Regions from separate parts of the Afipia felis ATCC 53690 genome, predicted to be linked through region 2. Evidence: predicted binding sites of a transcription regulator. Region 2 holds the regulator's gene; the other holds the start of a gene.
The links. The regulator LexA, encoded in region 2, represses DNA repair genes until DNA is damaged. The targets are predictions, from matches to a motif close to TGTTCNNNNTGTGTTCNG.
Positions count from the first base shown of each region.

Region 1: HMPREF9697_RS13450 (YifB family Mg chelatase-like AAA ATPase) is a predicted target of LexA. The motif match lies at 7,477-7,494, and genes of this name have one in related genera.

Region 1 is NZ_KB375270.1:2,837,955-2,849,328, reverse strand. Features, by position in the region: gene hisF (imidazole glycerol phosphate synthase subunit HisF) at 1-443, shown strand, start outside; gene HMPREF9697_RS13475 (phosphoribosyl-ATP diphosphatase) at 522-851, shown strand; gene coaA (type I pantothenate kinase) at 924-1,880, shown strand; gene olsB (l-ornithine N(alpha)-acyltransferase) at 1,882-2,844, opposite strand; gene HMPREF9697_RS13460 (ATP-binding protein) at 2,968-5,193, opposite strand; gene HMPREF9697_RS13455 (hypothetical protein) at 5,314-5,793, opposite strand; gene HMPREF9697_RS13450 (YifB family Mg chelatase-like AAA ATPase) at 5,880-7,418, opposite strand; gene HMPREF9697_RS13445 (hypothetical protein) at 7,521-8,339, opposite strand; gene gshB (glutathione synthase) at 8,455-9,396, opposite strand; gene HMPREF9697_RS13435 (YraN family protein) at 9,429-9,824, opposite strand; gene rsmI (16S rRNA (cytidine(1402)-2'-O)-methyltransferase) at 9,821-10,756, opposite strand; gene HMPREF9697_RS13425 (penicillin-binding protein activator) at 10,951-11,374, shown strand, end outside.
Region 2 is NZ_KB375270.1:588,803-600,176, reverse strand. Features, by position in the region: gene tpiA (triose-phosphate isomerase) at 268-1,026, opposite strand; gene HMPREF9697_RS03030 (peptidylprolyl isomerase) at 1,232-3,136, shown strand; gene trpD (anthranilate phosphoribosyltransferase) at 3,147-4,160, shown strand; gene trpC (indole-3-glycerol phosphate synthase TrpC) at 4,174-4,971, shown strand; gene moaC (cyclic pyranopterin monophosphate synthase MoaC) at 4,976-5,461, shown strand; gene HMPREF9697_RS03010 (molybdopterin molybdotransferase MoeA) at 5,477-6,685, shown strand; gene HMPREF9697_RS03005 (hypothetical protein) at 6,710-7,009, opposite strand; gene lexA (transcriptional repressor LexA) at 7,396-8,100, shown strand; gene HMPREF9697_RS02995 (ComEC/Rec2 family competence protein) at 8,110-10,392, opposite strand; gene HMPREF9697_RS02990 (glutamine--tRNA ligase/YqeY domain fusion protein) at 10,487-11,374, opposite strand, start outside.

The sequences.
Region 1 (11,374 bases), 2.2 Mb from region 2:
TCGTGAAGGAGGCGGCAGAGAAGTTCGGCAACCAGTGCATCGTGGTCGCGATCGACGCCAAGCGCGTGCCGCGCGCGGGCAATTCCGAACGCTGGGAAATCTTCACGCATGGTGGTCGCAAGGCGACCGGCATCGATGCGATCGAGTACGCGCAGGAAGTCGTATCGCTCGGCGCGGGCGAAATCCTGCTGACCTCGATGGATCGCGACGGCACGCGGCAGGGATTCGATATTCCGCTCACCCGGCAGATCGCCGACAGCATCTCCGTGCCGGTGATCGCCTCTGGCGGCGTCGGCAATCTCGATCATCTGGTGGAGGGCGTCCGTTCGGGTCATGCCACGGCCGTGCTTGCTGCCTCGATCTTCCATTTCGGCGAATTCACCATCCGGCAGGCCAAGGAGCATATGGCTCGCGCCGGACTACCGATGCGGCTTGACCCGTAAGTGCCGTCGGGTCTTTGCTAGACCGGCAGGCGATATAATGAGGCAACAGGAAGCCCGGAAAGCCCCAAGGACAACGCGATGAGCGGTTTCACCATTCACGATCTGGTCGGCATCATCGATGCCCGCGCCGCCTCCAGCGGAGAGGTGTCCTATACGCGCAAGCTGCTGGACAAGGGGCCTGAGCATTGCGCCAAGAAGCTCGGCGAGGAAGCGATCGAGGTTGTGATCGCGGCGGTCGAGAGCGACGGCGCGCGCGAGCATGTGATCGCCGAAAGCGCCGATCTGATTTTCCATCTGCTGGTGTTGTTGAAATCGCGCGGCGTCGCGCTGTCGGAAGTCGAGGCCGAACTCGCGCGCCGCACGCAGATGTCGGGACTGGAAGAAAAGGCGTCGCGCAAGGCTGAGTGAAGCGCGCCAAACTTGTTTGCGTATCCGTCGCGGCTCGCCGTTACGGAATGAGAGAGAAAAGAGACCGGGGCCATGACGACGGGGGCCGAACTACAGAAATACGATCCTTATCGGTCGTTCACGCGCGCGCAATGGGCGAAACTGCGTGACGATACGCCGATGACGTTGAAGGCGGCGGAGATCGAGCGGATGCACTCGATGCTCGATCGCCTCGACATCAAGGAGGTCGAGGAAATCTATCTGCCGCTGTCGCGGTTGCTCTCCTATTACGTCAGCGCGGCGCAGCGGCTGTTCGAGTCGGAACGGCGCTTCCTGCGCATCCGCGACCGCAAGATGCCCTACATCATCGGAGTCGCGGGCTCGGTGGCGGTCGGCAAATCGACCACCGCGCGCGTGCTGCAGGCATTGCTGGCGCGCTGGTCGCCGAAGCCGAAGGTCGATCTCGTCACCACCGATGGCTTCCTGCATCCCAACGCGTATCTCGAGCGCGAAGGGCTGATGGTCAAGAAGGGCTTTCCCGAAAGCTACAATCTCGGCGCACTGCTGGCTTTTCTGTCCGACATCAAGGCCGGACGCCGCGGCGTGCGCGCGCCGGTCTATTCGCATCTGACCTACGATATCGTGCCGAACCAGACCATCGAGATCGATCAGCCCGATATCCTGATCGTCGAGGGGCTGAACGTGCTGCAGACCGGCCGCCTGCCGGCTGACGGCGAGGCGGTGCCGTTCGTGTCCGACTTCTTCGACTTCTCCGTTTACATCGACGCCGATGAAGACATTTTGCGCGAATGGTATGTCGAACGCTTTCTGAAACTGCGCGACACCGCGTTCAACGACCCGCGCTCCTACTTCAACCGCTACGCAAGTTTGAACGACGAGGACGCACGCAAGAAGGCGCTGTCGATCTGGAACAAGACCAACCTCGTCAATCTGCATGAAAACGTGCTGCCGACGCGGCCGCGCGCGACGCTGATTCTGAAGAAGGGCAGCGAGCATGTGGTGGAAAAAGTCTCGCTGCGGCGGCTTTGAGTCAGGCCGCGTGGCGGCTCGCGTCCTGGCCGAAATGGCCGATATAGCGCGAGGCGATGGCCGCGACCGGCATTACCACCAGCACGTCGGTGGTACCGAACTGGTGGTCGATCACGGCGCCATCGCCGATGAACGCGCCGATTCGCAGATAGCCCTTGATGAGCGGCGGCAGTTCGCGCAACGCCGCCTTGGCGTCGATGGCGTCCTTCGCCATCCGGTTCATCTCGACATAGCGTGAGGCATGTGCCCGCGCACGCCATTCCTCCGGCGCGGCTGCATAGTGGTGCAGGAACGACAGCGGCAGCGCCAGGCGGTTCGGATCGGTGCCGGGCAGGCTCGCGCAGCCGATCATCACATCCATGCGGTGGCGGCGGACATAGGTCCAGATGCCGTGCCAGAGCAGTTCGACCGTGCGCTTGGTGCGATAGGGCGGCAGCACGCAGGAACGGCCTAGCTCGAGAAAGCGCATGCTGGCGTGATGCTTCATCAGCGCGGAGATGTCGAATTCCTCGTCGGTGTAGAAGCCGCCATGAGGCCGCGCGATCTCCTGACGTAGCAGGCGATAGGTGCCCACCACCGGCTGCTTGCCGCGCCGCGTCGGCGGCGCGTCGTGATCGATGACAAGGATGTGGTCGCAGAATTTGTCGAACACGTCCTTGTCGCGCCGGGCCAGTAGCGTCGGTGCATCCGCGATCGCCGTGCCGTCCCGATAGAAAACCTTGTAGCGCAGTTTTTGCGCGCGCTTGATGTCGTCGCGCGACGTGGCGAGCCGTACTTCGAGCGAGCCGAGGCGGCCGAGCGTGTCGATGCGCGGTGTTGCGAAATCAGGCCGGAGGATATCGATGCCGCGGCGTGCCGGTTTCAGCCAGTTTGCGGCAGCCAGAGCGGCGGTGCGCGCGAGATCGGGCTTGAACCAGTTTTGCATCGGGCCGGGTATCAACCCGGCATCATTGTCGCCACGCATCCTTCTTCCCCGCGGCGCTTCTGCGAATCGATCAGAAGCGGTCTCGCGGCGGATTAAGCACGCCTAGCCCAATGGTTTTATGACAGCGGCGGACAAGCCCGCATGCGACAATGCGATGACGATTCAGGCCGCAAGATGTGCGGGAATGACTTCGCTCAAAGCCTGCGCGAGCTTGTCGCGATCGAGCGGCTTGACGAGGAAGCCGTCCATCCCGGCTTCGAAGCACGCATAGCGATCCTCGACCAGCGCATTCGCGGTCAGCGCCAGGATTTTCGTACGCGACAGCCCGCGCTCGGATTCGCGGGTGCGGATCATCCGCGTCGCTTCGATGCCACTCAGTTCGGGCATCTGCACATCCATCAGCACCACGTCGTAACGCGCACCCGCCGTTTCCGCTGCGATCCAGGATTCCAGAGTCTCGTGGCCATTGGTGCAGATCACGGCTTCATGGCCGAGTTTGGTCAGGAGCGAGCGGATCAGCAGCGCATTGATCTCGTTGTCCTCTGCAACGAGGATTGAAAGCTTCTTTGGCGCGGCAGGCGTGCGCGTCGCCTCGGACTCGTCGGGCAGTTCCGGCGCGAGTGGCGCTTCCGGTGTGAGGCGTGCGGCGAGCGACGCCGCGCGCACCGGCTTGACGAGATAGCCGGTGAAGGCCGCCATTTCAGCAGGTCGCAAATCGTGGCGCTCGGCGGGCGTGAACATCGCGAGGCGATGCGTGGCGTGGGACATCGCACGCTCGCCGAATGCCCGTACGGCATCGGCGCCGAGTGTGTGATCGACCACGATCGCGTGCCAGGCGCGCTCGGGCAGCAGTGCCTCCGCGACGGCGAGGTCGGATGTCTCGCAGATCTGCGCGCCCCAGCGGCCAAGCCGCCGTGCCACCAACGAGGCAGCGATCGTCTGCGGTGTCACCACCATCACGGCCTTGCCGGCCAGGTCCGGTGCGGTCCATGTCGTCGAGGACGACGTGTTGGAGGCTTGCAGCGGGATCGAGACTTCGAACGTCGTGCCTTCGCCGGGTATGCTTTCCAGCGCGATGCGGCCGCCCATTCGGCGCACGATGCGCTCGCTGATGGATAGGCCGAGCCCCGAGCCACCATATTGCTGCGCGATGTGTTCGTCGCCCTGTTCGAATTCGCGGAAGATGCGCTGCTGCGCATCCGGCGGAATGCCGATGCCGGTGTCCCGCACCAGGAAGCTGATTTCGTTCGGCCAGATGCCCGGCTCGACGATCAAGGCGACGCCGCCGTGCGAGGTAAACTTCACTGCATTGCTGGCAAGATTGAGCAGCACCTGCCGCAGTCGTGCGGCATCGCCCATGACGTCGAGCGGCAGGCGTTCGTCGACATAGCAGGCGATCTCGATCTGCCGCGCCTGCGCGCGGGGTGCCAGCAGTTCGACGATCTCTTCCAACATTCCGCCGAGATGGAAGGAGCGGTGTTCGAGGTCGATCTTGCCGGCCTCGATCTTGGAGAAGTCGAGCAGTTCCTCGACGAGCGACATCAGCGCCTCGCCGGAAGTCTTCACGGCTTTGGCGTAGACGGCCTGTTCGGGGTTAAGCGGGGTGTCGAGCAGCAGCGTGCTCATGCCGAGAATGCCGTTGAGCGGCGTGCGGATCTCGTGCGAGGCGACCGCGAGAAATTTCGACTTGGCGCGGTTGGCGGAGATTGCGTGGTCACGCGCAAGGCCGAGTGCGTGCTCGCTCTCGGTGCGGTCGGTGACATCGCGGCCGACGCACTGGAATTCCGCCGGCTCATTGGCATGGGGACGGACGAGGGTTTCCCGCCAGGCGATCCAGCGCGGGCCGAGCGCAGTCTGGGTCTTCTGGTCGTGAACGCGGGTGCCGTTGGGTTCGGTGGCGTCGTCGCCCTGTTCGATCACCGGCAGAAGATAATTTGTGCCGATCAGGTCCGCGCGCGCGCGGCCCGCATAGGCGCAGAAGGTGTCGTTGACGAAGGTGAGGCGCTGGCTCGCGTCGCGCAGCACGATGAGGTCGCTCTGCGATTCGAACAGATTGCGCGCACGCTCCTCGGCTTCCTTCAGTTCCCAGTTGCGGTCGATCAGCGCTTCATTGTGAAGCGCGACCTTGCGCACGCTTTTCTTCAGCCAGCGCATCCGCATGCTCAGGGCGGCGAGTGCGAGGCACGCAAGCGCGAACAGGAAACTGACGCCGATGGCGAAGGCTTGCGGATCGTAATCCGCCGATTGCGAAAGGCTGCCGCGCACGAAGCCGTAGCCGGCGCCGAAGGTCGCAAAGAAAATCAACGTCAAGCGGACAGTGCTGGCGATCCGGCGATGACGGCGGGAGAACCTGCGCAATCGTGCCCTCAAACGCTTCGTTCCGCTCATGGCCGCATCCCCGCTTCCGTGATCCCGATCGCCCTGTCGAAAGACTGCCGCCGCTCCCTTGCGAATGGCTTGAGGCCGATGGCGCGCATTGCGCGAGATGAAAAGATGGCTAACGAGGTCTTAAAGCTGGGACAGCACCAGCTTGCCGGGACGCGGCGCGGCTCCGATCAGAAGCGCCGCGGCATCGCGAACCGAGACCTTGGCCGAATTGACGTAAAGGCGGTAATCGCCGGGTTGCTCCGACAGATAGATGATCGGTTCGGATGCTTTCTCGTGGCTTGCGACGATGACGTAACGCGTCGCAGCTGTGATCGGGCAGCCCTTCCGCGTCGGCGCGGCGTCGCCGGAGACGTCGACATCATCGGCGACCGTGAAATCTGCAAGCTCGGGACGATCGACGATCTGCACGCGCACGGTCGCGCGGCCTGCATCGTCGGTGAAGGAGACGCGCTGCTGCGGCTGCCACGGCGCTGTGGCGAGTTGCACGGAGGAGCGGCCGAGCGCGATGCAGGGCTGCGAGGTGGCGGTGAACTGTCCGCCCGCCAGAACGCCGACGGTGAGAAGGGGGATGGCTGACGCCAGCATCCGGAAGTGCAACATGACGCTACTCAACGCTTACAAAACAACCGGCCGAAACGCGGCCCATGGTTGGCAAAGTGTAAAGAGCGATCGTTACTTTCGCGTTATCAGGCGGCGCGCTGCAGGTCTTCGGCGAGCACGCGATACGACAGCGCCTCGGCGAGATGCACGCGGCCGATCCGGTCCGCGCCGTCGAGGTCGGCGAGCGTGCGCGCCACCCGCAATACGCGATGATAGCCGCGCGCGGACAGCCGCATGCTGTCGGCGGCTTCGCGCAGGAGTGTGCTGCCCTGCTGGTCGAGCGTTGCGATTTCTTCCAGCACGGAGGCGGGCGCTTCCGCGTTGGTGCGTATCTGCGGCAGGCCGAGCGCCGCATAACGCTTGAGCTGAATGTCGCGTGCGGCGGTGACGCGGGCCGCCACCTCGCGCGATCCTTCCGCAGGCGGCGGTAAAATGAGATCGGCGGCGGTCACGGCAGGCACTTCGATGCGCAGATCGATGCGGTCGAGCAGCGGCCCTGACAAGCGCGCCTGATAATCGGCGCTGCAACGGTCGATGCGCCCGCGCTTGCAGGAAAAGCCCGGTTCATAGGCGTGACCGCAGCGGCAGGGATTCATCGCTGCCACCAGCATGAAGCGCGCGGGATAGGTCAGGCGGTGATTGGCGCGCGACACCGAGACTTCGCCGTTCTCGAGCGGCTGGCGCAGCGAATCGAGCACGCGCGCGTCGAATTCGGGCAGTTCGTCGAGAAACAGCACGCCGTGATGGGCGAGCGAAATCTCGCCGGGCTTCGCGCGCATTCCACCGCCGGTCAGGGCTGCCATGCTTGCGGAGTGATGCGGCGTGCGGAACGGCCGCTTTGAAGTCAATGCGCCGCCGTCGAGCAACCCCGCGACGGAGGCGATCATCGAGATGTCCAGAAGTTCGGATGGCGACAGCGGCGGCAGGATCGAAGGCAGCCGCGCGGCGAGCATCGACTTGCCCGCGCCGGGCGCGCCGATCATCAGAAGGTGATGTCCTCCGGCGGCGGCGATTTCCAGCGCGCGCTTGGCACTTTCCTGGCCCTTGATGTCGCGCAGATCGAGCGTCTCGCCCATCTGCTCCGCGATCTTTGGTTCGGGGCGTGCGAGCACCTGTGTGCCCTTGAAGTGGTTGGCGATCTGGATCAGCGAGCTTGCCGCGATAATTTCGAGATCGGGGCTGGCCCACGCTGCTTCCGCGCCGCAGGCCGCCGGGCAGATCAGGCCGTAGTCGCGCGCATTGGCACCGATCGCGGCAGGCAGGACGCCCGCCACCGGTGCAATCGAGCCGTCGAGACCAAGCTCGCCGAGCACGGTGAAATTCGACAAAGCGTCGGTGGGAATCGCGCCGATCGCCGCCATCAGGCCGAGCGCGATCGGCAAATCGTAATGGCTGCCTTCCTTCGGCAGATCGGCTGGCGCGAGATTGACGGTGATGCGCCGTGCCGGCAGCGCAAGGCCTGAGGCGATGAGCGCCGCGCGCACGCGTTCGCGGGCTTCCGACACCGCCTTGTCCGGCAGCCCGACGATAGTGAAGGCCGGCAGCCCCGGCGCGACCTGAACCTGCACATCGACGGCGCGTGCCTCGATGCCCTCAAAGGCCATGGTGGAGACGTGCTGAACCATCGGGAGCCCACCTCGACGGGAGAACTGGTGGAACCTTACCCTTTTGGAGGATCAACGCAAGAACATTAAAAGAACAAATGGGGATTGTGTAGCCTGAAAGCGTCAGCCCAGAGCAGGCGCCAGAGTCACATGTTCGATGATGCGTTCCGGCATCCGAGGCCGCAGCTTGAGGCCGAAGACATGCGGAAAGCGCATCAGCTCGATGTCGAAGTCGGGCGTGGAAATCGGAACCGTCCCTTGGGCGGCCTTGGGGCCGTAGAGACGGCCCCAGACATCGATCCTGGCAAATTGGGGTACCTGCGACAGGCGCAGATTGCCGATGCTACCCGTGAAGTTCAGCATCTCGCGGGCGCGGTCGTTCATCATGATGACCCAGCCGTCTTTGGTGTGGCCAACATCGTTGGCAATCGGGCAGGCTACCACCATGGCATCGGGCGCGGTCTTGAAAAGCTGGTCGTAGACTTCCCGGTGGTGATCGATCAGTTCGGAATAGACCACGATGCAGACGGCAGCTTCGGCGATCGGCACCGGCAACACCAGGCGCTGCCAGATCTTGCCGTTCTGCGTGGTCGGCAGCGTGTAGCGCAGGCATGCAGGAATCAGGCTGTCGGCGACCTTGCGATAGACCTGCGCGTATTCGCAACTCATCGGATTGCCGCTGGCGGATAACAGCAGTCCCGCACGGTCCCGGCCGATCGCCTTCTTCACGGCTTCGCCGACATAGGTGTAGACGAAGTCGTCGCCCGTGGTCATCAGGAAGACGAGGTGCTCGCGCAGCGGAAAACTCGATTCCTCGGTCAGGCGCTGCAGCGTCAGGTCGCCGGTGGCATGCAGGGTTTTCCATTTGGCCCACAGGAATTCCATCGCGGCTGTCGTGAGCTCGCGCGGGATCGATGTGCCACTGAAAACTTCGAGGGACATGAACCGACAATCTGCAAATAAAAACGGTGCCGCTTACCTGCAATGAAACCAGGGTAAAGGCCGCGTCAATTTGGCAGACGATCGTCAGTAATTCCTTAAAGTGGAACGGAAAACATTACCGTCGCCGGGCCTCGATGGCGTTCCAGATGTGAGCGGCGACGTCCGGCCCGCCAAGGTTGGCGATGGCGCGGATGCCGGTCGGCGAGGTGACGTTGATCTCGGTGAGGTGGCCGTCGATCACGTCGAGGCCGACGAACAACAGGCCCTTCTCCTTCAGGCTGGGACCGACGCGTTCGCAGATTTCACGCTCGCGCGGGGTGAGGTCGGTCGCCTTGGCGGCGCCGCCGCGCACCATGTTGGAGCGCAGGTCGTCGGGCGCGGGGACGCGGTTGACCGCGCCGGCGAATTCGCCGTCCACCAGAATGATGCGCTTGTCGCCGGCCTTCACGCCGGGCAGGAATTTCTGCACCACCCACGGTTCGCGGAAGGTGATCGAGAACAGATCGTAGAGCGAGCCGAAATTCATGTCCTGTGCGGCGATACGGAAGACGGCTGCGCCGCCGTGGCCGTAGAGCGGCTTGAACACCACGTCGCCATGCGCCTTGCGGAACAGTTCGATCTCCTCCTTGTCGCGCGAGATCAGCGTCGGCGTCATCAGGTCGGAAAATTCCATCACGAAGATTTTTTCCGGAGCGTCGCGCACACTCGCGGGATCGTTCACCACCAGTGTCTTGGGGTGAATGCGCTCGAGCAGATGGGTCGTCGTGACATAAGCGAGATCGAACGGTGGGTCCTGTCTCAGCAACACCACATCGAAGGATTCGAGTGCGGTACGCCTGGCGTCGCCGAGCGTGAAATGATTACCGGGCTCATCGCGTACGGTAAGCGGCTGCACGAATGCCACCACATCCTTGCCCGACAGTGAGAGACGTTCGGGCGTGTAATAGAACAATTGGTGCCCGCGCTTTTGCGCTTCCAGCAGCATTGCGAAGGTCGAATCGCCGCGCACGTTGATGCGCGCGATCGGGTCCATCTGAACGGCAACTTTCAAGGTCATGGTCGGTCCGGCTGTGGGATGGAAATCAGGAATTAGAAAGAGGAAGTCTCGAACGCTGCTTCCAGATGGCGTGGAAGCCGCCTTGGCGCAATCAATATCACGTCGAAACGGCAATCCAGATTTGCATGGTCGGGATGCGCGGCAAGCCATAGCGAAGCGGCCGTGGCGATGCGCTGCTGCTGGCGCGGCGTGACGCTATGGGCGGCATCGTCGAGCGTGTTGCGTGCCTTGACCTCGGCGAACACCAGCGTCGCGCGCCGCTTCGCTACCACGTCGATCTCGCCATGCGGCGTGCGGTAGCGCCGCGCCAGGATGCGGTATCCTTTCGCGGTGAGATAAAGACAGGCGCGCCGCTCGGCGGAGAGGCCGGTCTGAAACGCGGTGACGCGCTCGGCATTCGTGGCGGGGTTTTCGGAAGGCGCGCTCATTCGGGCTCGTCCTTGTGGGCGAGCGCCAGCGCGCGGGCATAGACCTCGCGGCGCGGGTGGCCCGACAGTTCGACGGCTGCGGCGACGGCATCCTTGACGCTGCCATGCGCAAGCTGCTCGCGCAGAAGCATGTCGAGCTGATCCTCGCTCATGCGTCCGGTTTCTTCGGATGGCGGGCCGATCACCAGCACGAATTCGCCGCGCGTCTCCAGTCGCTCGGCCTGTGCTGCAGCGTCCGCGAGCGAGAAGCGGCGGACGTCCTCGTGCAGCTTGGTCATCTCGCGGCAGATCGCGATGTCGCGTGGTCCGAGAATCTCGGCGAGGTCGCGCAGCGAATCCTGCACGCGCGCACCGGATTCGAACAGCACCAGCGTGACGCCGATACGCGCGAGCTCATTGATGCGGTTGCGGCGCGCGCCTTCCTTCGCGGGCAAAAAGCCCTCGAAGAAAAAACGGTCGGTTGGCAGCGCCGCGACCGACAGCGCCGCGAGAATCGACGACGGCCCCGGCAGAGCATGAACCGCAAGGCCGACCGCGCAGGCCTCGCGCACCAGCTTGAAGCCGGGATCGGAAATCAGCGGCGTGCCGGCATCCGACACTAGTGCAACCGAATCGCCTTGTGCGAGACGGGCGAGAATCTTCGGCCGCATCGCCGCTGCGTTGTGCTCGTGATAGGGCGACAGCGGTGTCGTGATGCCGTAGCGGTCGAGCAGCTTGCGGGTAACGCGGGTGTCCTCGCAGCAGATCACGTCGCTGCCCGCCAGTGTTTCCAGCGCGCGCAGCGTGATGTCGCCGAGATTGCCGATCGGCGTGGCGGCGATGTGCAGCCCCGGCGGTGCCTTTGAAACAGTGATGGCGTGTCCCGCCACAAGAATCTGACGCGGAACTGCGGCGGTGTCGGTATCCGGACGCGGAGATGAACGAGGCGGCATCGGATCAGTGTAGCCGCTCCGCGTGCGATCGTCTTGCGGCATGCGCAAGGAATGAACCATCCAGAGTCGGGAATTCGCGGGGTCACAAATTGTTCGTTTTCCCCTATGGTGGCCGTCAAGAAGTCTGAATTCGCCTCCAGATCGGTCCGTCATGGTGTCCGGGCCGATCAAGGAGCCGGTCCGAAAGAGAATTGATGACGGTCCCGACCCATCCTCCGAAAGCCAGTCTGTTGACCACCCGCCGCAGCGCCGTCGGGTTGATTCTGGGCGCGCCGCTTCTGGCCGGATGCGCCGGGATGTCGGGCCTCACCGGCAACGACCAGCCGCCGCCGGGTCCGTCAGGCCCGCCGCAGGAGGCCGTCGCCGTCGGCAAGGGACAGGTCAAGGTCGGCCTGATCCTGCCGTTGTCGGGTGCTGGCAATGCCGGCATTGCGGGCAACTCGATGAAGAACGCCGCCGAAATGGCGCTGGCGGAATTCCAGAACCCAGATCTCCAGCTTCTCATCAAGGACGACGCCGGCACTCCACAGGGCGCGCAGCAGGCGGCCCAACAGGCGATCGGCGAAGGCGCGGAAATCATTCTCGGCCCGCTGTTCGGACTTTCGGTCGCGGGCGTGG
Region 2 (11,374 bases):
AACAATCGCGACCGGCCAGCCGGATACGCCAATGTCTGAGGGGTTGAGGTTGGCGCGTCTGTACACGATCAGGGCGCTGAACGCCACCCCGGCGCGCGTGTCCGGCCCTAGTGTGGTGGTTCAGAAGTTCGCTTCATTTTCTCCGCGAATCCCTACAAGCGAACTTCTGAACCTAAACCACACTAGAATCATAGATTTGCTAGTGTCGCGAATCCGAAGTTCGCTCTGGAAGACGCGGCAAGTGAGGCGAACTTCGGATTCGCGACACTAGGTAGGCACGGCCGCGGCGATCGCAAGGAAATCAGCTGCTTTCAGGCTTGCGCCGCCGATCAGGCCGCCATTGACGTCGGTCAGGCGCAGGATTTCGGCAGCGTTGTCGGGTTTCAGCGATCCGCCATAGAGCAGCCGTACACCCTCGCCCTCCCTCTTGAACCTCTCCGTCAGCTTCTCGCGGATAAAGGTATGGATTTGCTCGATATCTCCCGACGTCGGGGTCAGGCCGGTTCCAATTGCCCAGACCGGCTCGTAAGCGACGACGAGATTGGCTGCAGTAGCTCCGTTCGGGATCGAGCCTGCCAGTTGACGGCCCACGACCTCGGCAGCCCGCCCCGCATCGCGCTCGGCGCGGGTTTCGCCGACGCAGACGATGGCAATGAGCCCGGCGCGCCAGGCAGCCTCTGCCTTGGCATGCACGATGGTATCCGTTTCGTGATGGTCGGTGCGGCGTTCCGAATGTCCCACGATCACGTAGGTCGCCCCGGCATCGGCCAGCATCTCGGCTGAAATATCGCCGGTATGGGCCCCGGAGGCGTTGGCGTGGCAGTCCTGCCCTCCTATCGCGACCTTCGATCCGATCATGGCGGCTGCCGCCGGGAAGATCAGCGTCGCGGGCGGGCAGATCAGGAGATCGGCCTTGCTGTAGACTTCGGCCGCACCCTGCCCAATCGCCGCCAGTTCGGCCAGCGACGCCTTGAGGCCGTTCATTTTCCAGTTGCCCGCAATCAGCGGTCGGATGGCTGCCGGCATCATTCCCCCTTCTTTTATGACCCTTTCCGCTACCAGAGGGGCTGCTCCCGCGCCACCCGGTGCCCTGCCTTATCCAGTATTCAGGGCGTGCCCGTCGCATCCGTCCCGGTTGCCCCCGCCGGGGCGGCGTTTTATACGAGGCGGAACAATGCGGTGAGGGCAAATCGGCCCGGTCTGTTCCGCTTCCTCCTACAAATGTGGTGTCATGCTCCGAGGGATACGAAACGTCACGTCGAACCGGGTCGGCAAGTCGATCATGAGCGTGCTGTTCGGCGTGCTCATTGTCAGCTTCGGCATCTGGGGCATTGCCGACATCTTCAAGGGCTCGACGCAGACGACGCTCGCAACGGTCGGCAGCACTGACATCCCGCTGGAACAATTCCGTTCGGCCTATACCGATAAGCTGCAGCAGATCAGCCGTCAGATCCGCCGGCCGCTCACGCCCACACAGGGCCGCGCTTTCGGCATCGATCGTCAGTTGCTGCAGCAGACCATCGCCGAGACGGCACTTGACGAAGAAGCCCGCCGCATGGGTCTGCGAATGTCGGACGCCGAGATCGTCCGTACCATTTCCAGTGATCCGACCTTCGCCGGACAGAACGGGAAATTCGACCCGACGCGCTTCGCGATGGCGATGCGGGAATACGGCTACACCGAACCGCGCTATCTGGCCGAACAGCGCCGCCTCACTCTGCGCCGCGAGTTGATCGGCAGCATCGTCGCGGGCGCCGAGCCGACAAGCACCCAGATCGAGGCACTGAGCCGCTTCCAGAACGAGCAGCGCACCATCGACTACGCCAAGATCGGCCCCGATCAGGCCGGCAAGATCGAAGCGCCGGCACAAGACGCGCTCAACGCCTATTTCGAGGCCCACAAGGCTCAATTCCGCGCGCCGGAATATCGCAAGGTGGTCTACCTCACCCTCTCACCCGACGAACTCGCCAAGAAGGTCGTGGTGTCCGACGACGATGCTCGCAAGGTGTATGACAGCCGGCGCGGCGATTACGTAAAACCGGATCGTCGCCAGGTGCTGCAGATCGCCTTCCAGAGCGAGGACGCGGCCAAGGCCGCGCGCGCGAAGATCGCGGGCGGCATGTCCTTCGAGGACCTCGCCAAGGAAATGAAACTCACATCGGGCGACATCGACCTTGGCCTCGTCAGCGAGAACAGCCTCGGCGATCCGATCATCGCCAAGGCCGCCTTCGCGCTGCCGGTCAACGAGGTCAGCCAGCCCGTCAAGGGAGCGCTCGCCACAGTGCTGCTCAAGGTCACCAAGATCGAGCCCGGCTCGACCGAGGCCTTCGAGAACGTCGCGCCCGCCATCAAGAAGGAGCTCGCCGAGCAGCGCGTCCGCGCCGACTTCGACAAGATGCGCAATGCCATCGAGGACGAGCGCAGCGGCGGGGCCAGCATTCCGGAAGCGGCGCAAAAGAGCGGCCTCGAAGCCGTGACGATCGATGTCGATCGTTCCGGTCGCACACCGGACAACAAGGAAGCCCCGCTGCCGAAGGGCGTCGATCTCATCACGGCGGCGTTCGGCAGCGATGTCGGCGTCGACAACGACCCGCTCACCTTCCCCGGTGGCGAAGTCTGGTTCGACGTACTCGGCACCACGCCCTCACGCGACCGCACGCTCGACGAGGTCAAGGACCAGGTCACCGCCCGCTGGCATGATGAGCAGGTCGCCACGCGCCTGCGCGACAAGGCCAAGGCGCTGGTCGAAAAACTCAACAAGGGCGGCGTATTCGCCACCGAAGTGAAGGCCGCCGGGCTGACGTCGCAGACTTCCGCGCCGTTCAAGCGTGACGACAAGGTCAACGGCCTGCCCGATCTCGTCGTCGATACGGCCTTCCGTACCGCCAAGGGTGCCGCCGCGATGGCGGAGAATACACCCGCCAGCAGCGGCGTCGTGGTGCTGCAGGTCGCCAACGTCACCACGCCGGCGGTCGATCTCAATTCGGACGAGTCCAAAAAGATGAAGGAAGGTCTCGCGCAGAACCTGAGCGACGAACAGATCGGGCAATACATCACCCATCTGGAAACCACCCTCGGCGTGAAGGTGAACGAGAACGCATTCGCGATCGCGACCGGCGCGACCAACAACCAGTGACCGGCCGGGCATGAGCGATTTCAAATCGATCCTCGCGAAACTCGCGGACGGCCAATCGCTCTCGCGCGAGGAGTCGGTTCGCGCGTTCGACTATCTGATGTCCGGTGAGGCTACGCCCTCGCAAATCGGCGGCGCGCTGATGGCGATGCGGGTGCGCGGCGAGACGGTCGACGAGATCACCGGCGCGGTGAGCGCCATGCGCGCGAAGATGCTGCGCGTAACTGCCCCGCCCGACGCGGTAGACGTTGTCGGCACCGGCGGTGACGGCGCCGGCTCTGTCAATGTCTCGACCTGCGCGGCCTTCATCGTCGCAGGCGCGGGCGTCCCCGTCGCCAAGCACGGCAACCGCGCGATGTCGTCGAAGTCCGGCGCGGCCGACGTGCTGGCCTCGCTCGGCGTCAATATCGAACTCACCCCGGAGCAGGTCGGCACCTGCATCGCCAAGGCGGGTATCGGCTTCATGTTCGCGCCTGCGCACCATCCGGCGATTCGCCATGTCGGGCCGACCCGCGTGGAACTGGGCACGCGCACGATCTTCAATCTGCTCGGACCGCTCGCCAATCCGGCGGGCGTCAAGCGGCAGATGATCGGTGTGTTCGCAAAACATTGGGTCGAGCCGGTGGCGCAGGTTCTGAAGAACCTCGGTGCGACCTCGGCCTGGGTTGTGCACGGCTCCGACGGGCTCGACGAGATCACCCTCACCGGCCCGACCTTCGTGACAGAGCTCGCCGATGGCGCGATCCGTTCATTTGAAGTCTCACCTGAAGACGGCGGCCTTGCGAGCGTGAAGAATGCTGATCTCCGCGGCGGCGACGCCACCGCGAACGCGGACGCGCTCGACGCCGTGCTCAAGGGCGTGAAGAACCATTACCGCGACGTCGCTTTGCTCAACGCAGGCGCCGCGCTTGTTGTCGCAGGCAAGGCGAAAGACCTGAAGGAAGGTGTTGCGCTCGGCATCAAGTCGCTCGACAGTGGAGCGGCGGCGGCGAAACTGGCGCAGCTCGTGGCCGTATCCCGTGCTTGAGGAAGACAAATCCTTGTCCGACATTCTGGAAAAGATCGAACGCTACAAGCGCGAGGAAATCGCAACCGCCAAGGCCGCTCGTCCGCAAGCCGAGGTCGAGGCTGCCGCCCGGCGCGCTCCGCCTGCGCGCGGCTTTGCCAAAGCGATCCAGACCACAATCGCGCGTGGCGACTACGCATTGATCGCAGAAATCAAGAAGGCTTCGCCCTCGAAGGGACTGATCCGCGCCGATTTCGATCCGCCCGCGCTCGCAAAGGCATATGAGGCCGGCGGCGCGACCTGCCTCTCGGTGCTGACCGATACGCCTTCCTTCCAGGGTCATCTCGATTTCATGGTGGCCGCGCGCGACGCCGTCTCGCTGCCAGTGCTGCGCAAGGATTTCATGTACGACACCTATCAGGTGATGGAGGCGCGCGCGCATGGCGCCGACTGCATCCTCATCATCATGGCGGCGCTCGACGATGCCTCCGCGCGCGATATCGAGAATGCTGCGTTCGACCTCGGCATGGACGTACTGCTCGAAGTTCACAATCAGGATGAACTTGAACGCGCGCTAAAGCTGCGCTCGCCTCTGCTCGGTATCAACAACCGCAATTTACGCACCTTCGAGACAACGCTCGCGACCAGCGAGACGCTCGCGGCTTCGGTGCCGAAGGACCGCATCATGGTCGGCGAGAGCGGTATCTTTACGCCCGCCGACATCGCCCGACTCGCCAAGGTCGGCATCTCGACCTTCCTCGTCGGCGAAAGCCTGATGCGGCAGGCCGACGTCACCTCCGCTACCCGCACCCTGCTCGCGAAGGCTTCATGAGACGATGAGTAAACCTTCCCTCACCCATATCGACGCCAAGGGCGAAGCGCATATGGTCGATGTGTCGGCGAAGGACGCGACCGAGCGTGTCGCGGTGGCGGAAGGTTTCGTGGTGATGAGCACCGATACGCTCAAGCTCATCGTCGAGGGCAATGCCAAGAAGGGCGACGTGCTCGGCACCGCGCGCGTCGCCGGCATCATGGCGGCGAAACACACCTCCGATCTCATCCCGCTGTGCCACCCGCTCGCGCTTTCCAAAGTTACGCTCGACATCACGCTGGACGACAGGCTGCCCGGCTGCCGCGTCGAGGCGAGCGTCAAGGTAACGGGACCGACCGGCGTGGAGATGGAAGCGCTTACCGCGGTGTCGGTCGCCTGTCTCACCATCTACGACATGATCAAGGCCGTGGAACGCGGCGTTCATATCGAAGGCATCCGCCTTCTCGAAAAGAGCGGCGGCAAGTCGGGCGTCTACAAGCATGAAAAATAAAACGGACGCTTCATCATGGCGTTGATGCCGGTCGCCGACGCACTGAACTCCATTCTCGACGGCATACAGGCCCTTCCCGAAGAAGACGTCGGACTCGACGATGCGCTTCATCGCACCCTGGCTCGTGATATCGCCGCCCTCCGCACCCAGCCGCCCGCAACGATGTCGGCGATGGACGGTTACGCCGTCCGCACCACAGATGCGACCGAAGGCGCGCGCCTCGAGGTGATCGGCGAGAGTGCCGCCGGGCGGCCTTGCGAGAAATCCGTCGGCACAGGTGAGGCTGTCCGCATCTTCACCGGCGGCGTGGTGCCCGATGGCGCCGACACCATCGTCATCCAGGAAGACGTCCAGCGCGAACACAATTCCATCACCTTAGCGGAAGCTGCCCCTCTGCCTCGCCATATCCGCAAGGCCGGCATCGATTTCCATGAAGGCGACATCCTGCTGAAGCGCGGTACCCTCCTCAGCGACCGCGACCTGTCACTCGCCGCCTCAATGAACCACCCCACGCTGCCGGTATACCGCAGGCCGAAGGTCGCTGTTCTCGCCACCGGCGACGAACTGGTGATGCCAGGCTCGCAACCGGGACCCGGACAGATCATCTATTCGAACGCCTATGCGATCCGCGCGCTCATCCGCAACAGCGGCGCCGAGCCGATCGATCTCGGCATCGCGCGCGATACGATGGAAGACACGCGCGCCGCCATCCGCCGCGCAGAAGCTCTCAACGTGGATATCCTCCTCACCACCGGCGGCGCGTCTGTCGGCGAGCACGATCTCGTCAAGCCGTCGTTCGAAGCCGAAGGCATCGACATCAAGTTCTGGAAGATCGCGCTGCGCCCCGGCAAGCCGATGATGCACGGACACAAGGGAGCGATGAGCGTGATCGGCCTGCCCGGCAACCCGTCCTCGTCCTACGTGTGTTCGTTCCTGTTCGTGGTGCCGCTGATCCGCGCGCTCTCGGGCCGCGCGCAGGTCGGACATTGCATCGAGCATGCCATTCTCGGCCATGATCTGCCTGCCAACGATCATCGTCAGGAATATCTTCGCGCGCGGATCGCCATCAACGATGACGGCGTCGCTGTCGCGACCGCCGTGAGCCGTCAGGACAGCTCGCTCCTGAACAACCTGTCCGTCGCGGACGTGCTGTTGATCCGGCCGCCGCATGCGCCCGCCGCACTGGCTGGCGCGCGTTGCGAGATCATCCGCCTGCCCGGTTGACTGCTCGAACCGGCTCAGCGCGTCTTAAGCCCTGCCGACAATCTGCATGTTCGAAAGATCAGGAACGAGCGGACGGCGAGCGGCGGCTTCAATTTCTGCCAGCAACGTCTCGACATCGGACGGCAACGGCTGCCAACCACAGGGACACACCTGTTCATGATGCGAGGCAGAGGTCTGTCGGTAGATTGCGCCTAACGCAGACGCCATCATCCGCATCACTGTCATCGGCTGCAGCGCGGTGCTGTCGAGCGTCCGGCAAAACGTCACCATCAGATGATGATCGATCTCGGTCTGCGTCGGTTCGGATCCGTCCTGATCTGCCATCGGCATCTCCTCTGCATGCTCGTTGCATTGCGCGAAGACGTAGGTGGTTGCGGCAAGGAGCTCAACCGAACATTCCCGTTCTGGAATTAGAAGACATTGAAGTGGCTCAACGAGGCATCGCAGAAAGCGGGGCTCCTGTGAGGAACTCTTCCGGCATCGCCATGCAAGACCCCATGGCCCCCTGCCAGCCTCTCGGCTCATTCCGGCATGATTTCCTAAAAACAGCACGTCTGGATTCATAAGAATTTAACTATTGCAGAACATGTATGGAACATATAGTGTATGTTCATGATTTGTTTCGAGTGAGTCTGGCACTTGTCGTGAACAAGGCGGATGCCAGGAAGCGGGTGAAGATCCGCGGAACATGAGATTGAGGGCTGCGCCGGATGCTGACACGCAAACAATATGAACTGCTGCGCTTCATCAACGAGCGGCTGAAGGAAAGCGGTGTTCCGCCCTCCTTCGACGAAATGAAGGACGCCCTCGACCTGCGGTCGAAATCGGGCATCCACCGCCTTATCACGGCTCTGGAAGAGCGTGGCTTCATCCGCAGGCTCGCCAACCGCGCCCGCGCGATCGAGGTCATCAAGCTGCCGGAGCCCGCCGCCAACAGCGGCGCGCGGCGTGGTTTCACCCCAAGCGTGATCGAAGGCAATCTCGGCAAGGTTCGCAGCACCCCGTCCGGAAACTTCGAGGAGAGCGGCGAGCAGCCTGTCGCGGTCCCAGTGATGGGCCGCATCGCGGCCGGTACCCCGATTGAAGCGCTGCAGACCCGCAGCCACACCATCAGCGTGCCGCCCGACATGCTCGGCTCTGGCGAGCATTACGCGCTGGAAGTGCGCGGCGATTCCATGATGGAAGCCGGTATCCTCGACGGCGACATGGCGTTGATCCAGCGCAATGAGAATGCCGATACTGGCGACATCGTCGTGGCCCTGATCGACGAAGAGGAAGCGACCCTCAAGCGCTTCCGCCGCCGTGGGGCCTCCATTGCGCTGGAGCCGGCCAATGCGGCCTATGAAGTTCGTATCCTGCCGCCGAACCGTGTCCGCATCCAAGGCAAGCTGATCGGACTTTACCGCAAATACTGAGACTACCCTCTAGTCGGCGGCCTCCTGTTCTGCCGCCGGCGGGGTCGCATCGACCGGCTGCCGGGATGGCTTGCGTCCGGTGGCATTGTTGCCGTGCGGGCCTGTAGAGACATCTGGAATGGCGGGCGACCAGGGCCGGTCAATACCAACGGTTTGGCTGGCCGTAATACTGTAGCCCTGCACTGTCTTTCTTAATGTCACTCCGCCCAGTTCGCGCAGCGCATCGCGATGGAACACCTGGGCGGCACAATCGGATGGCACCTGATACGGCGTGATCAGGACTTTCGCTCGCGTGCAATCGTCTGCCAGCGCGTCGGGTTGCCGCGCCAGCGCAATAAGATCGCCCTCCTTGCCCTCGACCACGCATCCCGCCTCATCGCATGCCACGCCCCGCGCGAGACCAGGGTCCGTGATGACGCGCGGATCAGCATCAGCCGCCAGCCACTCGCGCCACAGGAAAGCGTTCTTGGCCGTGTGCATGATGCGCAGGTGGCCATCCTTGCCGCGCACCGCGACACTCGACGCATCGCGCGCGATCAGGATGTCGGGCTCGGTTGCGGCAGCCGCCCACATCACACCACAACCGATCAATCCGGCTCCCGCCCATCGCAACGGCGAACGCAGCAAGCCGAGCACAACAATGCCGCCGCTCATGACGATCAGCGGCCCGATGCCGAAGGCATGAACGCGCCCGAACGCACCGGGCAGCGCCGCTACCCACTGCGACACCGCGATCATCCAGTCGATGCCGACCTCCATCAGGTGCCAGAACAAGGCGTCGAAGCCGAACGGAATGGCCGCGATCCCGAGCAGGCCCGCCGGCATCACCAGCGCGGACACGACCGGCATGGCAGCCAGATTGGCGATGACGCCGTAAGGCGCGATGCGGTGGAAATGGAAGGCTGCATAGGGCGTGGTCGCAAGACCCGCGACAAACGACGCCAGAGCCAGCACCACGAGTTCGCGCCCGCCCCACGCGGCGAAGCGTCCGAGTCGGGTATCATCGTTTGTGCCGAACCATCGCGGCATGCCTATCTGCGCCAGTACGACGAGACCGAGTGTCGCGGCAAAGGACATCTGAAAACTAGGGTGCACGAGCGCCTCGGGCGCCACCAGCAACACCAGCATGGCGGCGAGTGCCAGCGTGCGGAACGTGATCGCGCGGCGATCCGCCATCACCGCAACCAGCACCAGCGCCGTCATATAAAACGAACGCTGCGTCGCGACCTCCGCGCCCGACAGCAATAAGTAAAATAGCGCAGCGATCAGCGCCGCCAACGCTGCCCATTTCTTGATCGTAAACCGCGTGCTCAACGCCGGACTAAGCGCAAGCAGAGCCCGGATCGCGAAGAACACCACGCCCGCGACGACCGCCATGTGATAACCGGAGATCGACAGCACGTGGCCTAATCCGGAAACGAACAAGGCGTCGTTGTTGGAGGTGGAGATCGCGTCGCGCCGGCCGGTGAGGAGCGCGGTCGCGATCGCGCGTTCGTCGCCGCTCAGCACCATTCGGATCCGCGCATCGACGGCGTCGCGCAGGCTTTGCATCCAAGCCGCGTAGCGAAGCCTCCAGCCGCCCTGCTTCGGCGCATCCAACGTCCTGATTGCACCGAGCACGAAGCCAGATGCACCGATACCCTGAAAATACATATCACGGGCGAAATCATAACTTCCGGGGCGAAGCGGCCGCATCGGCGGCAGCAGCCTTGCCTTCAACGCGACATAAGCGCCGACCGCCGGCGCCGTCCCTTTGCGCACCGAGAGCCTGACGCGCTCCAGTTGCGGCGTACCCCGCGCCTCGAGTTTTGCTACCCGCAGCACGAAGCGGTCGGTACGCTCGCGCTCCTCATGCGTCTCGATAAACCCCTCGATCACCGCCGAGCTGACCGGCGCAAGCAACACCGCGTGCGAAATGTATGCGGTCTTCAGCGTCGCGGTGGCAAAACCCGCGAGCAATGCCGCCAGCAGCGCCATCATCGGAAAGATCGGCCGCCGCCGCATCACCAGCGCGAGCATGCAGGCCATTCCCGCGACCGGCGCGACTACTGCCGCTATCGGCTCGCGCGACGCTGTGAAATAGAGCGCGATGCCGATGCCGAAAGCGACCGGAATCCACGGCAGCAAGCGGCCGGGACCAGCCTCCGCACGGATCCAATTGAGGTTCGATTCCGCCAGGAAGCGCCATAGGCTGCGCCCGGACAAGGCAGGCACAACCGCCGTCTCACGCGGCGGCCATGCGATGGCCCTGCCCGCACGCGACCGTTCCTGCTCCCAGCCCCCGTCCGCCATCGCGCCGCCCGTGTGTCGGCTGACCCCGCCGTAATGCTAGCGGATGAGATCAGGCTCTGAACACGGGAACGGATGCAGAATCCGCGAAGCGGCGCTAACCGGCCGCTGTCGCCTTGGCGTAGCTGTCGCGCAGGCCCACGGTGCGATTGAACACCAGCTGCTCCGACGTCGAGTCGCGATCGCGGACAAAATAGCCCTGCCGCTCGAACTGCACCGCGCCCTCTGCCACATCAGTCTTGAACGCAGGCTCGGCCTTGCAGTCCACCAGCGTCTCCAGCGAATTCGGATTGAGCTGCGCGGCGAAATTGCCTGCCTCCGGCTGCGGGGAGGCAAACAGGTTGTCGTACAGCCGCACTTCCGCCGGCACCGCATGCGCCGCGCTGACCCAGTGGATCGTCGCCTTCACCTTGCGACCGTCGGGCGCGTTGCCGCCGCGCGTTTCCGGATCGTAGGTGCAGCGCAGTTCGACAACTTCGCCAGCCGCGTTCTTGATAACCTCGCGACAGGTGATGAAATAGGCGTAGCGCAGCCGCACCTCGCGCCCCGGCGCGAGCCGGAAGAACTTCTTCGGCGGCTCCTCCATGAAATCATCCTGCTCGATGTAGAGCTCGCGGCCGAACGGAATTTTCCGTGTGCCCTGCGCCGGATCGTCCGGATGATTGACCGCATCGAGTTCGTCGACCTGGCCTTCCGGATAATTCTCAATCACAACCTTCAACGGCCGCAGCACCGCCATGCGGCGCGGCGCAGTCTTGTTCAGCGTCTCGCGGATGGTGAAATCGAACATGCCGATATCGACGGTCGAGTTGGCCTTGGCGACGCCTATGCGCTTGACGAAATCGCGCAGCGCCTGCGCCGGCACGCCGCGCCGCTGCAAACCTGCGAGCGTCGGCATGCGCGGATCGTCCCAGCCCGAAACGTGGCCTTCGCGGACGAGTTCGGTGAGCACGCGCTTCGACAGCAGCGTGTAGGTCATGTTCAG